One region of the Paenibacillus sp. 2TAF8 genome, then DNA from elsewhere that is predicted to be linked to it. Evidence: riboswitches for the same ligand, from Rfam matches in the RefSeq annotation. Region 1 holds a riboswitch; the other holds the start of a gene.
The links. Region 1 has a riboswitch for S-adenosylmethionine ahead of metA (homoserine O-acetyltransferase MetA). Riboswitches for the same ligand answer to the same signal wherever they lie in the genome.
Positions count from the first base shown of each region.

Region 1 (7,393 bases):
AATTTCAACTTATTGTGTGGCCTGCAACGCTTGCTCGAGATCAGCAATCAAATCATCAATGTCTTCAAGCCCAACTGAGAAACGAAGCAGACCATCGGTAATCCCGCGCTCATGTCGAACCTCAGCAGGCATAGCCGCATGAGACATCATCGTAGGGTACGAAAGAATACTTTCAACTGCTCCCAAACTTACAGCAACAATCGGCAGTTTCACCTGATTCAAAACAGCTTTTGCACGATCACCTGAACCTACGTCAAACGATACGACTGCTCCGTAGCCAGTAGACTGGCGCTCATGCGCTTCACGACCCGGATGATCCGCAAGTCCAGGGTAATACACAGCTGTGATATCCTGACGCTCGTTCAGCCATGCAGCCAGCTTGGCTGTACTCTGTTCACTGTGAGCCATACGCGCACCAAGTGTCTTCATCCCGCGCATCAGAAGCCAAGATTCCTGAGCTCCGAGAACGGTACCTAACCCATTTTGCAGCTGTTTCAGCTGTCTGCCCAGTTCGTCTGTACGTGCAACAGCCAGACCTGCCAGTACATCGCTGTGACCGCCTAGAAACTTCGTAGCACTATGTACAACAATATCTACGCCAAGCTCAATGGGACGCTGATAGTACGGTGTCATAAATGTGTTATCCAAAATCGTAATCAGATCCTGCTGCTTGGACCAGGACGTCACAGCGGCAATATCCGTAATTTTCAAGGTCGGGTTGGAAGGTGTCTCCATATATACAGCCTTGGTATTAGGTTTAAGTGCTGCTTTGACTTGTTCTATGTCGGTCATGTCGACAAAAGTAGTCTCAATCTGCATCCGACTTAGTATAGTTGTCAGCAGTCGATACGTTCCTCCGTAAACATCCTCTGTTACAATCACGTGATCCCCTGCCGAGAACATCATGAACACACTGGATATTGCGGACATTCCTGATGAATACGCAAATCCGCGTACCCCGCCTTCAAGAAGCGCAATATAATCTTCAAGTGCCTGACGGGTAGGATTACCTGAACGGCTGTAATCATGTTGCGGTGGATTGAAGATATCAAAGTGATGGAAAGTAGACGCCTGATAAATCGGCACGCTGGAAGCACCTGTCGTTTTATCAATCTCATCCCCAAAATGAAGCAGCTTGGTATCAAACTTCAGTTCGGGTGAATTGGATTTATGGTTGTTGGTCTCGCTCATGAGGTTACGCCCCCTTCAACTTCCTGTTGTGCTGTCAGTAGTGCATGATTCAGATCCGCAATCAAATCTTCCGCGTGTTCGATGCCTACCGAGAATCGGAGAAGGCGATCATCCACTCCAACCGCGTCACGAATCTCAAGTGGAATATCCGCGTGAGTTTGCACTGCTGGATAGGTCATGAGTGACTCTACCCCTCCGAGGCTTTCAGCAAATGCAATTAACTCGATATGGCGCAGCAATGGCTCCACATAGCGTGCATCCTTCACTTTGAAAGAGAAAATACCTGTATTCCCGGAGGATTGCTTCTGCTGGATCTCATATCCAGGATGATCGGACAACCCCGGGTGAAATACCTCGGCAACCGCCGGATGTTCCAACAGAAATTTTGCAATGGTAAGTGCATTATACTCATGACGTTCCATGCGTAGAGCCAGCGTTTTCATGCCTTTCATTAATTGGTAGGAATCACTCGGCGATAACACGGCTCCAATGGAGTTATGCAGGAATGCCATCTCTTCAGACAATTTTTCACCTTTGGTAATAATTAATCCAGCGAGCACATCATTATGTCCACCCAGATATTTGGTCGCACTATGAATGATGATATCGGCTCCAAGTTCAATCGGACGTTGGAAGAAAGGCGTTAGAAGCGTATTGTCCACAATGGTCAACAGGTTGTGCGTTTTCGCCCAGGAAGCAACGGCTTGTATGTCCGTAATCATCATAAGCGGGTTGGTTGGCGTCTCGATAAACACTGCCTTGGTATTCGGCTGACGGATGTTCTCCAGTGCTGCAAGATCATTAGTATCCACATAACTTGCCGATATACCGAACCGGGACAAAATCCGTTCCAGCAGACGATAAGTACCACCATACAGGTCAAGAGAAACAATCAGGTGATCCCCTTGACTGAACAAAGCAAAGATCGTTTGCAATGCTGCCATACCTGAACTACAGGCAAAACCTGCATCTCCGGACTCAAGCACCGCTGCTGCTTCTTCAAGCACTTTCCGTGTTGGATTCGTCGTACGGATGTAATCAAACCCCGTGCTTTGTCCCAGCTTCGGGTGACGAAACGCAGTGGATTGATAGATCGGAAAGTTAACAGCACCTGTTACCGGTTCATTGATGGACCCAATTTGAGCTAGACGGCTTTCCATTTTCAACTTGTTATCTTCCATTACTGTATCCTCCTGTAATCTCGATTAGATTTGCGGGCCAATATCGTAAGGCGTTTCCTGATACACATAGTAATTGAGCCAATTAGAGAATAATAAGTTAGCGTGTGCACGCCATGTTGCCGGAGGTATACGGGATGGATCATCTTTAGGATAGTAATACTTCGGTAGCGCGATATCCAATCCCTTGGCAACATCACGATCATATTCCCACTTTAATGAAAATGGATCATACTCGGCATGTCCTGTAGCAAAAATTTGCTTCCCGTCTTTGGTTGCAACCAGGAATACGCCAGCTTCTTCCGATTCAGCCAAGATCTCCAGCTTATCGTTTTTCTCGATATCCTCTCGCCTTACCTCTGTGTGACGGGAGTGTGGAACGTTGAAAACTTCATCAAATCCGCGGAGCAAAGGAACATGAGGTTTGTTGATTGTATGTGGGAATACGCCAAAACACTTTTCATCCAGCGGAACTTTGGGTACATCAAAATGGTGGTATAAACCTGCCTGTGAGGCCCAACATATATGCATTGTCGAGGTTACATTGGTTTTGGTCCACTCAAAGATTTCCTGAATCTCTTCCCAATAATTCACATCCTCGAAATCCATTTGTTCAACCGGTGCACCCGTAATGATCATGCCGTCAAAACGGCGGTGCTGGATCTCGTCAAATGTTTTGTAAAACAAGTCTAAATATTCTTGTGACGTGTTCTTGGATGTGTGAGATTTGGGATGCACCAGCACAACATCAACTTGAATGGGTGTGTTACCCACCAGACGCAGCAATTGCGTTTCGGTCGTCTCCTTCGTAGGCATCAGATTGAGTATGGCTATACGAAGCGGACGAATATCCTGCTTGTACGCAGATGATTCGTCCATAACGAAAATATTCTCCCCTTCAAGCACTTCTTTTGCTGGCAGTGTATCCGGAATTTTAATTGGCATGGTGAGTCGACTCCTCCTTTTTCATAGATCGCATTGGGTGCGAAAATCATTTCCTGAGAAGCTCTGTATATGACAAAGACCTCTCTCGGATTCCGAGAAAGGTCATATGTAAACAGATATGCGCCTCTCTCATCTCTCAGTTACAACAGCACCTCAGGGGTACTTGGTCGCTGCAAGAATTAGCACCGTGCGTTGTTTCGCCGGTTGCCGGGTTTCATCGGGCTGGTCCCTCCACCTACTCTTGATAAGATTTCGCTGTATTCAATTATAATTCAAATATATTAACTTTTACTTTAAAACATTACCGCCCTCACGTCAAGAACCAGTTGTTTGATTTGAGTATACACTGGGAACCGTTCATCCTCTGTTGTCATACACTGCCTCAGAGCGCTAAATAGACACATTTTTGCGCTTGAAAGCACTCTGGACCAGCGGTATACTATACAAGTGTTTATAAGTCCTTATGTGAGAGGTGACATATTAAATGGATGGCGACCCGAGGCCCAACTGGCAGTCGAATTCCGAACAACTGCATAGAGAATTGACATCAGCATGTYGGCAACGGGACGTTTCTTCCGTTTGATTATAGATTGATGAACGCAGTACAGCCCTGATTACCAGGCTCCGCTGCCGACCGGCTGATCTGTTCTTTTGCGCCCATATTAATGATGAAATCCGCCAAAATGGCGGGTGCAGAAGGAGTAGATAACATGAAAATCCGGTTGGTTAACAATGGTGTATTTATCCCGGTGGATGACATTCAGCAAGCGCTGACTCCACCAGCGGAAGGATTTTACTGGATTGATGCGGACGTGGACGATCTGGCTGTACTTCAGCCGCTCTTTTCCATGCATGATCTGGCTGTGGAGGACTGCTTGAGTGATGAGGAGCAGCGTCCGAAGATTGAAATTTATGAGAACCATTATTTTATCGTTATTAATAGTATTCGTTTTGATGATGAAGAAATTTTCCTGAGAGCACTCAATCTCTTTCTCGGCAGACATTTTATCATCACGGTTACCAAACAAAAGATCAGTGAATTACGTACATTGAAGCCTATTCTCTGGGAACAGGAGATCAGCAGCCCTGATCGCCTGCTTTACCTGCTGGTTGACTTGATCGTAGATAATTACTTTACCGTTGGAGATCGAATTGAAGCACGAATTGAGAAGCTTGAGGAAGACATCCTGATGCATACCAAAAAGTCACACCTGAATGAGATTATTGGTCTGCGAAGCGAAATCTTGTGGCTTAAAAAGGTGCTGGGTCCTCAAAAAGAGGTCATCAACACACTCAACAAAAAAGATCTGCGTCTCATTGATGATCAGTTGCAGAAATACTTCAGTGACATCTATGAGAACGCCGTAAAAATATCGGAAACGTTCGAAACATACCGCGATCTGATGGGCAACTTGCGAGAAGCCTATCAGTCCAGTATTGCAAACCGGGCCAATGAGATCATGCGGGTGTTTACCGCCATCACCACGGTGTTCATGCCGTTGACCGTGATTACCGGAATATACGGAATGAACTTTGATAACATGCCTGAATTGCACTGGAAATATAGTTATTATGCGGTTATTGGCTTGATGGTCACATTAGGTCTAACCATGTTTTTCATTTTCCGCAAAAAAGACTGGATCTGAAACGATCATTACATGCGCAATATCATACCATCACACGAATGAATAAGACGAAGCGATCCTTCTCGGGACGACTTCGTCTTTTTGATATCTTTTGCTTTTGAACGCTTTTTAACTAACCTGCATTGCGCTCAGTTTCGGCATGTCTGCGGAAACGAATGCGAATCATACGTAACCGCTCGTACACTTGCTCCAAACTTCCTCCTTCTGGGCGCTCTCCCCCATAAACTTTATGTAAGACAGGCTTTAAAAACATATCTCCCAACTCCTCATAGGCATTCCATACTGCCTCTTGTTCAGTCTCAGGCATTACGGACAGTTCTACATCCAGCAAAGAATCCGTGTCATATCCCTCCAGATCCAGCGTTTCCAAAAGTTCGATTAATTCCCGCCGGGATAATCCCGACTTAGTCACAATCGTTTCCAAGGTATGTCCTGCCTTCATTCCTTCCAGCACATGTTTACGCGTGATGAATTTATCCAGTTCCTGCTTGTATTTCTGCTCTTTCTGCTTGTATAGCCAGCTTTCGTACTCTTCTTCTTTCAACACTGTATACACCCAGTCTAACGGGAAAGATCTCAATCGCTCGATCCCACTCGTCATTTCCAGCCATTCCAGCCCATATTCCGTTGCTTTGCTCTCGCCAACACCTGGCAGCTGCATTAGTTCGTCCATCGTATGTGGAATAAAGGCACTGATTAACCGTAGTAAACGATTCGTCGCTACAAAATAAGGAGCTTTTCGGTCCGAAGCCGCTTTTTGCCTGCGCCATGCGCACAGTTCCTCATACAATTGCTCATTTCCGTATAATTCACTAAAACAATGCAGGCGCTGGCCCGCATAACTACGCAGCTTCAAATCCTCATTTTCGTGGTACAATCCATGCAGCAGTGGACGATACCCTTCGCTCATTCGCATGGCAAGTTGATGACGATAAATGTGTAGCAGCTCTTCCCACGATGTTCCTTCATACCAGATCGTATCTTCCCGATCACCTGCTTCATATTGGCTCCATCCCAAATGCCAGGTATACTCCTCCTCGCCAATCCATAACTGGGCAATCTCCTCATTCTGATCTGACACTCTGGATAATTTGTTCATGAAGATAACTTCCATTGTTTGTTCCCTCCTTTGGATGTTACAGCCTGTCCGATTAAGAAAAGCACTCTCTGTTTCCAGACAGCACAAAAAAGCACCCCTCCTGCAAAATCGTTGCAAGAGAGGTGCTTCCTCATTAACCGTACTATACTGTTGGCTATATCATAACACACTGGTAAAATTCGTCAATCCCTGAACGGTTTATTTCGCCAAGGCTAATTTCGCCAGTGCCAGTGAACCGCACAAGCCAGCATTATCTCCCAAACCTGGTGAAACAATATACTCATCCATTCCAGTGTGAAGTGACGGATGCTGCACATAACCTCCGAGCAATTCCTGCAGTTTGCTGCGAACCATCGGGAACAGGTGCTCCTGCTTCATCACGCCTCCGCCCATTACAATTTTCTGAGGCGAAAGAATCAACACATAATGCATCAGAGCATGTGCAAGATAATGTGCTTCGATCTCCCAAGCCTTGTGGTCTGCCGGCAATTCATAAGCTGGTTGTTTCCAGCGTTTGTTAATGGCTGGCCCTGCTGCGAGACCTTCCAGGCAGTCCCCGTGATATGGGCAAAATCCTGCATATTCATCTTCCGGATGTCTTCGTACGATGATATGCCCCATCTCGGGATGTGACAATCCATGCACCATTTTCCCGCCAACAACGGCTCCTGCACCAATGCCTGTACCTACCGTTATATACAGACAGCTATCCAGTCCCTGCGCAGCTCCCCAAGTAGCTTCACCCAGAGCAGCTCCGTTTACATCGGTGTCAAACGTCATGGGGACATCAAAGTGTTCTTTGAGTTTGCCCATCATATTGTATTGTCCCCAATGCGGCTTCGGTGTTGTTGTGATGTAACCATAGGTTGGACTTCCTTCAATGGGATCAATCGGACCGAATGAACCTACACCGAGCGCTTCAATGCCTTTGCCTTCAAAGAAAGAGATGACGTGGGCCATCGTTTCTTCCGGTGTGGTCGTAGGGAAGCTTACTCGTTCCAGTACCTCTCCATTTTCTGTCCCGATACCACATACAAATTTGGTTCCTCCTGCTTCAATCGCACCTAAAACTGTCATGTTAGTTCCTCACTCCCACGTTGGTTTAAAATAAAGAAACTCGAATGCCCCAATGAATATGAATGAGGCTCTGTGATACAGCTCAGTTATGCTCAAGCTTGTTTAGCCGCTTCAGCAAAGTCTGTCTCCAGCTATCCGAAAGCACAGGAATAGCCAAGAGAGCCCGCATGCCTTCCGCATCCTGCTTCCCTTGATGCATGATCCGGTTAGCTTCAAGGATCGTCATGTATGCAGCATTTGTACGAACTTTTCTGAAA
Region 1 is NZ_JBFRFN010000005.1:286,550-293,942, forward strand. Features, by position in the region: gene AB4Z30_RS10145 (trans-sulfuration enzyme family protein) at 10-1,191, opposite strand; gene AB4Z30_RS10150 (PLP-dependent transferase) at 1,188-2,372, opposite strand; gene metA (homoserine O-acetyltransferase MetA) at 2,397-3,314, opposite strand; SAM riboswitch class I at 3,441-3,565, opposite strand; gene corA (magnesium/cobalt transporter CorA) at 4,025-4,960, shown strand; gene AB4Z30_RS10165 (HRDC domain-containing protein) at 5,073-6,074, opposite strand; gene AB4Z30_RS10170 (ROK family protein) at 6,258-7,136, opposite strand; gene AB4Z30_RS10175 (MOSC domain-containing protein) at 7,219-7,393, opposite strand, start outside.

Region 2 (7,393 bases), on a different contig from region 1:
ACAGGCCCGGCCAATATTCCGCCCGTGAGCCGCCGTGAGGAACGGTGCGTGCGAACTCCAAAACTTGCTGGAGCACTTGCTCCACACCGAATAGTAGGGCATACAGTCCTTTGCCGAACTGGATCCGCTCATTTAGTTTGCCAAAATGTTCAATAACCCGTCCGGTGAGGCCACCTCCTTGTCCAAGAGGAAAGACAATGTGGTTCAGCCCGGCCAGATTATGCAGATGAAAAGCAGGTTTGGAGAGCACTTCTTTTTGAAAATAAGGATGCTGCACCACTCTGGTCTCAATATAGTTCTGCTCATTAATAATTAATGCCACACTCAGTATGGAACTGCACCGTTCCAGCCAAAAGCGCTCCCAGAACGGCGTCATAAATGCCGATACGTGAAAATGAGACAACAGATGGAAGCAGCTTCGGCCAAGCCGCCGACTGTGCATATACAGCTGCAACTGAGGGTACGCATCTTGGAAAATAAGAGCATTGCACCGCTCCAGCAGGCGATACATATGTTCACGATCCACCTGGTTTTGCAAATTATGCATCAGGTCACTGTGCAGGTCGGTCATATGATATCCGCCGTTGCGGGATACCATGTGCGCCAGCAGAGCCCAGTGCAGTTCGGGGTACTGTTCATAACATTCCAGATAAGCAGCCGTGCGGGTCACATTACTGCGATTCTGCTGCTGCGTTAAGGTTTTGATTTCTTCAAGAATGATACAATCCTCCTCACAAACCAATGCACTTTGTGCTTGAATGTTGCGTGTAGGAGATGATTTGCCAGCTATAGGTATTAACCGTTCTACCTCAGCCTGCAGAGCAGCAGCAGTATCTGCATTCCAGTTCAGGTTACGCGAAGGGTGTCTGAGCTGGGAGGAAGCATGCCAGGCAGCCTGTTTACCGCGCCATACTTCCAGGGCTGCTCCGGGAATGGAGCGAACGATCTGCATAATGGAACCTGTGTGATGCGTTTCCGAAGAGTCGCTTCTGGTGGAAGTCATGAATGGAACATCCTTTCATGAAAAACTGTGTTTGATAAGCCAGAACTTGTGGTTATTCTAAGTATGCGCCGAACATTTGACTTCCAATCACCAATTTGCTTCACTTAGATGTAGACAAGGTGCAGAAAAGGAGATGTGACAAATGGAACAAATTACATCCAAACCGGAATTTGATGTGGCGATTCAATCTCCACGTTTGACGGTAGCCGTATTCAAGGCAGATTGGTGTGGAGACTGCAAGTACATCGATCCGTTTATGCCTGAGGTCGAAACCAAGTATTCACGTGATTTAACTTTGATTGAAGTGGATGTTGACCAGGTAGGCCCGGTGAGTCAGGAACAAAATATTTTGGGTATCCCAAGTTTTGTAGCCTATACGGACGGACGGGAATTAGTGCGATATGTGAATAAGCTGCGTAAGTCTAGAGAAGAGATCGAGCAGTTTTTGGATCGCGCAGTTGAGGTGTATAACACGATTCACAAGTAAGGTGAGATGAGTTGCGCGGAGACGGAACTGTGGAGCAGCGGTAAGTTTAGATGAGTTGTGCAGAGAACGCAGCTGTGGAGCAGCGAGATGTAGTAAGGGTTACACCGTTGCAATTGACAGATCATTCGATATGCTTTGATCGACATCGCTAAGAACGAATTCCGGCATGTATGCAAAAGTGTGAGGTACGGGAGCATATACCGAAGCAATAAGGGTGAGCAAGTACCGCACAGCATAGCAGGAATGAATTATCTCAAGATAGGGAAGACTGTGGACTAAGTATGCAAACACAAGGCTGTCGGTAGAGCCACATTTTGGCTTAAGACGGCCTTGTTTTTATTTTGGTTGAGGTGAAAAGAACTAGAGGCTAAAGATCGGAGTCGGGATTTTTCTGCGTCAATGTTGCGGTGATATGCTACATACCAACTCAGGTCCTTTCGCAGACACTGCACGGTAACTCAATGCTCTAACGATCACCAGGAACGTTATTTGCTCGAATGTAACTCATAAAAAAATCTAACGATCTCCAGAGACGCTATTGGGGACTAAAAGGCGTATTTGCAGCAATTATTGCCGTGTTACTTAGAAATAAGCTCCATGGTGATCGTTAGGTTCAGAAAAGGGGCTATATTTGCAAAATAAGCTCCATGGTGATCGTTAGAATCGGAAGTGAGGAGTCGGTGATTTGAAAATGTTGAAAATGTTGAAAATGATAAACGATTAATGATAAATGCGGAGTTCTAGGTACCGAGCTTGTTGATGGCTTACATAATTAGATTTAAGAATAATAATGACTCACTGGTCAAATTTTTATTAGACGTTAACATTTTGTCACAAAGCGCGGCGTCAATGATGATTTTATCCGGTATAATGAATTTAGTTGTGAAATTAGTGTCAAAGTTAAAAACAAGCGCTTTAATGAGCTATGAGCTCTTATGAAAGCAAAGTTGGAAGGTAAGGCAATTACATCGTTTTAAAGTAACAAAAGAACAATGGCACCAATTATGAAGTTAGCATGATTATCAAGCGAAGACTTCTTCGCCATCTTAAACCAACAGCGGGTGAGAAAAAATTGAAGCACTTAACATTATTTAAATGGTTAACCGTATTAACCTGTCTTGTCATGTTTCTGGCTACCTTTGGGGGCGGAGTCGTGACCAAAACCGAATCCGGCCTTGGCTGTGGAACCGAATGGCCTTTGTGTAACGGAAAGCTCGTGCCGGCACATACTGTTGCCTCACTAATTGAATACTCCCACCGTGCCGTCAGTGCACTGGCAGGGCTGCTATCCATTGCTTCGTTTGTTGCTTTCTTACGATTTGGCAAACAGCGTCGTGATCTGCAATTGTTCTCGTTGCTAACTCTTATATTTGTAATCATTCAAGGAATCATGGGTGCATTTGCCGTTGTCTTCTCGCAGTCTTCAGCGGTTATGGCACTTCACTTTGGGTTTGCGCTCATTGCCTTCGCCAGCTCGTTGATGATGGCTCTAGGCATTCGGCAGGAAGCGAAACATGGCGGTTTGGAACGTCTGAATCAATATCCTCGCGTCAGCAAAGGATTCCGCAACCTGGTTTGGTTCTCAACCGTCTATACGTATCTGGTCGTGTACACAGGGGCATTTGTAAGCCATACGAATTCTGCTGGCGGTTGTTCCGGATTTCCGCTCTGTAACGGGCAGATTGTGCCTGAACTCTCTGGCGGGGTAGCTATTGCCTTTGCCCATCGTCTGGCAGCTGTGTCGCTCGTGATCGTAATTGCGATCTTGGGGCATTTTGCCTATCGCAAACACCCGGATAACCGTGAATTGCGGACACTCGGTGTGTTATCCGTCGTTTTAATTCTGTTGCAAGTGGTTATCGGTATGTTCATGATGTGGACGATTAGCCGTCCAGAAGTTTACATGTTTGTAGCGCTGGCACATATGTTGGATATCGCTGTACTGTTTGGTATCTTGACCTATATGAGCTTCCTCGTGTACAAGCTACACCGCCCGGTGAACCGTTTCTAACAGATCACGAGTTATGTATTTACAAAGGAAGGTTAGTGCATTGGCCTGAGGCTGCGCTGTCCATGTTGGAAAGTCCACCATCCGGTGATGTAGATCATTGGAGAGGTGGACTTTTGTTTGATGTGAGAGGTAGCAGGGCAACCTAAATCAAGTTGTTATGATTAACAAATGACCAATGAATGATGAACGCTATTTCGAAACTCTCGCTTCAGTTTAGGCTTAAGCTGCATCTTCAGCTGTTAACAGCTGTGATAATATATATTTGCCGTCATCAGTGGAAAGAGGAGGCCATCTATGCTGCGTACTTTATTAGGGGAAAAGCCACGAGTGAATCAGGGGAAATTGAAAGAGGCTATGGATACCATGGCGTTTACCCTGGATTCTTTTGAGAAACAGATGTATGTCGACCATGATCCGAATCATGATTATCGGAAGTTGTATATATGGACACAGGGACTAATTTCCTCGTTGGATGAACTGGAGCAGAGTTATTTTGCAGCCGCGCATTTCCGTAGAAGAGTAGTTGCTGGTTCAACGGGGGATATGAGTTCTGCTGAAAAGGCAGAGTATGCGCGCTATGTTTATTTCTACAAAGATGCATTTATTCGGTGCTTCGCTATTCTGGATAAATTGGGTACGGTTTTAAATGAAATCTTCCAATTAAACACCTCTAAAACGAAAGTACATTTCTCCTATTATACCGTTCTAAGACAATTTGATTATTATCGGGACCATCATGAACTCGCACAGCAATTAATTAAAATCAAGGAAGCTTATAGGGAACCGATGAGCAAACTGCGCAAGCGGCGGAATATGGAGATCCATTATATGAATTCAGAAATGCAGGATGACCTGTGGCAGTTACATCAGACGATGCGTGGAAAAGTAAAGCTAGAGGATCTGGATCAGCATCTTCTGGAGATGCAGCAGGGTGTGGATATGGTCTGTGAAACGCTGCATATGGCGTATCGATACATCAATCGAATCTGGCGTAAACAGATTATGAAACGTTAAACGAATCCGTGTATTTGAAAAAAATAATACCATTTGACAAATCGGAATACTTTGAATTATACTGAGTTCCAGATCGAAGCTTACAAGGAATCGTGTCTATAATACAGCATTTGATGCAGTTTGGTCATTATACATGATGAACTACATGAAACTATATAAACCTACAATTTTATATTTCTCTTATCGAGAGTGGCGGAGGGACAGGCCCGATGAAGCCCGGCAACCGATCTGCGATGATGGCATAACGTCATCATCGCAGGTGTTAGGTGCTAATTCCTACAGAATCATGTATGGCATGATTTTGGCAGATGAGAAGGTCATTTCACGTGAAGAGCCGTCTTTGTATCTGCAAAGGGGCTCTTTTTTGCATAGAAAGGGGAGTTTTCTCTTCCTTCGGGTAAAGATATATGTAGGTGATGGGGAAGGAGCAGTACTATTGATTGAACTGGTTGGATTAACCAAAACATACGGCAAACGCGCCAAAACAACGACGGCTTTGTCACACCTTGATCTGAAGATTCAGAAGGGTGAGATTTTCGGCGTGATTGGTCACTCGGGTGCAGGGAAAAGTACATTGATCCGATGTATTAATTTGCTTGAGCGCCCAACGGAGGGTGAGGTCTGGGTTGATGGCATTAACCTGACCGAACTTAGCAAAAGTGAACTACAGCAGCAACGACGCAAGATCGGTATGATTTTTCAGCATTTTAATCTGTTGTCTTCGGCAACGGTATACGACAATGTGGCATTCCCGTTAAAACTGGTCAACACACCTAAGGATGCGATAGATCGCAAGGTGAAGGAAATGCTCGCTCTGGTTGGATTAGAGCAGCACAGCAGTAAATATCCGGCTCAGTTGTCCGGTGGACAGAAGCAACGGGTAGGGATAGCGAGAGCTCTGGCAAGTGATCCGAGTGTACTTCTTTGTGATGAGGCAACTTCGGCACTTGATCCGCAAACAACCAATTCGATTCTGAAGCTATTGCTGGATATTAATGAGAAGTATAATCTGACCATTGTGCTGATTACCCACGAGATGCATGTCATTCAGAACATCTGTGACAGGGTAGCCGTTATCCATCAAGGTGGCATTGTGGAGCAAGGGCCAGTGACAGAGGTATTCATGAAACCGCAGCATGCGATTACGCGGGATTTTGTTTCACGGGACAGCGAAGGTGGACTCGCACTGGAGGAAACGGTTATGGCGAACGCAGGAACGGAGTTGGCAGCAGGTGTTTCTTCCAAGTTGGTGAAGGTTTCATTTCTTGGAAATAAAACCTATGAAGCGATTCTGTCGAGAACGGTTCGCAAAACAGGTGTGGATTTTGCTATTCTGCAAGGTACAATCTCTACAATCAAGCAGGTTCCTTATGGTCAATTGACGGTGCGTTTCGAAGGTGACTCCGCTGCGATTGAACAGACCTTGTCTGAACTAACCGCAGAAGGACTTGATGTGGAGGTGCTGCGATAATGGATTTTTCCAAAGTACGCTGGGAAGAGGTCGGTACGGCCTCCATTGAAACATTGCAAATTCTTGCTGTATCCGGTTTGTTTACTGTTCTCTTGGGTTTGCCGCTTGGTGTCATTCTGTTTATGACAGGCCGCTCGGCTTCACCTAGTTCCAAACTAACCTACATCATATTATCTGTTATTGTTAATATTTTACGTTCGGTACCTTTCATCATATTAATTGTTGCTCTTATTCCGTTTACGCGTACGCTGGTGGGCACCGCTACAGGTGTGCTGGGTGTTATCCCACCACTGGTCATCTCGGCTGCTCCGTATTTTGCACGTCTGGTGGAGAATACTTTACGTGAAGTGGACCGCGGTGTCATTGAAGCAGCCCAGGCAATGGGGGCATCTACAGCTCAGATTGTCAGACGGGTGTTGTTACCTGAGGCTTTACCTGGCTTGCTTGCCGGAATTACGATTACCATCGTTACGCTGGTGTCCTATACGGCCATGGCGGGTATGGTTGGCGGTGGAGGTCTGGGTACTCTAGCCATTAACTATGGATACTATCGATATCAGAATGAGATCATGATTATTTCTGTTGTATCCATGATTATTTTGGTTCAGCTTCTGCAGATGATTGGTGATCGTCTAGTCATTTATTTCACCCGGAAATAACAGATAGATTGAAAAATAAAAATGCGAAGGGGTTTTACAGATGAAAAAATGGTCTATTATTTTACTCAGCTTGATGATGATTGCCGTACTCGCAGCTTGCGGCAACAACAAGAAATCCGACAGTGGTGCGGATAATGCAGCAGGTGCTCCGCGTACCGTTGAATTGAAAGTCGGTGCTTCGCCTACACCACATGCTGAAATTCTGGAAAGCATCAAACCTGAACTTGAAGCACAAGGCATTCGTTTGCAAGTGGTGACGTTTAACGACTATGTGCAACCTAACCAACAGCTGGCAGATAAGAAACTGGACGCAAACTTCTTCCAGCATCAGCCTTACCTTGACACAGAGAACAAAGAGCGTGGTTTTAACCTTGTTGCTGTGACTCCAGTCCATGTAGAACCTTTCGGTGGTTACTCCAAAAAGATTAAATCCTTGGATGAACTGAAAGATGGCGCTAAAGTTGCTATTCCAAACGACCCATCCAATGGTGGACGTGCACTCTTGTTGCTTGCGAAAAAAGGTCTGATTACGCTCAAAGATAATACAAACATTGCATCCACTAAACAGGACATTACAGCGAATCCGAAAAACCTGGAAATCATCGAACTGGATGCAGCCATGATGCCTCGTCAGCTGGATGAAGCCGATCTGGTATTTATCAATGCAAACTATGCGCTTGAAGCAAACCTCAATCCATCTAAAGATGCGTTGTTGATCGAAGATTTGCAAGGCAATCCATATGCAAAC
Region 2 is NZ_JBFRFN010000020.1:36,599-43,991, forward strand. Features, by position in the region: gene AB4Z30_RS23405 (DUF2515 family protein) at 1-1,003, opposite strand, end outside; gene AB4Z30_RS23410 (thioredoxin family protein) at 1,146-1,490, shown strand; gene AB4Z30_RS23415 (COX15/CtaA family protein) at 2,614-3,501, shown strand; gene AB4Z30_RS23420 (Cthe_2314 family HEPN domain-containing protein) at 3,796-4,515, shown strand; SAM riboswitch class I at 4,693-4,830, shown strand; gene AB4Z30_RS23425 (methionine ABC transporter ATP-binding protein) at 4,952-5,986, shown strand; gene AB4Z30_RS23430 (methionine ABC transporter permease) at 5,986-6,645, shown strand; gene AB4Z30_RS23435 (MetQ/NlpA family ABC transporter substrate-binding protein) at 6,686-7,393, shown strand, end outside.
Region 2: another riboswitch for S-adenosylmethionine. It lies ahead of AB4Z30_RS23425 (methionine ABC transporter ATP-binding protein); the one in region 1 lies ahead of metA (homoserine O-acetyltransferase MetA).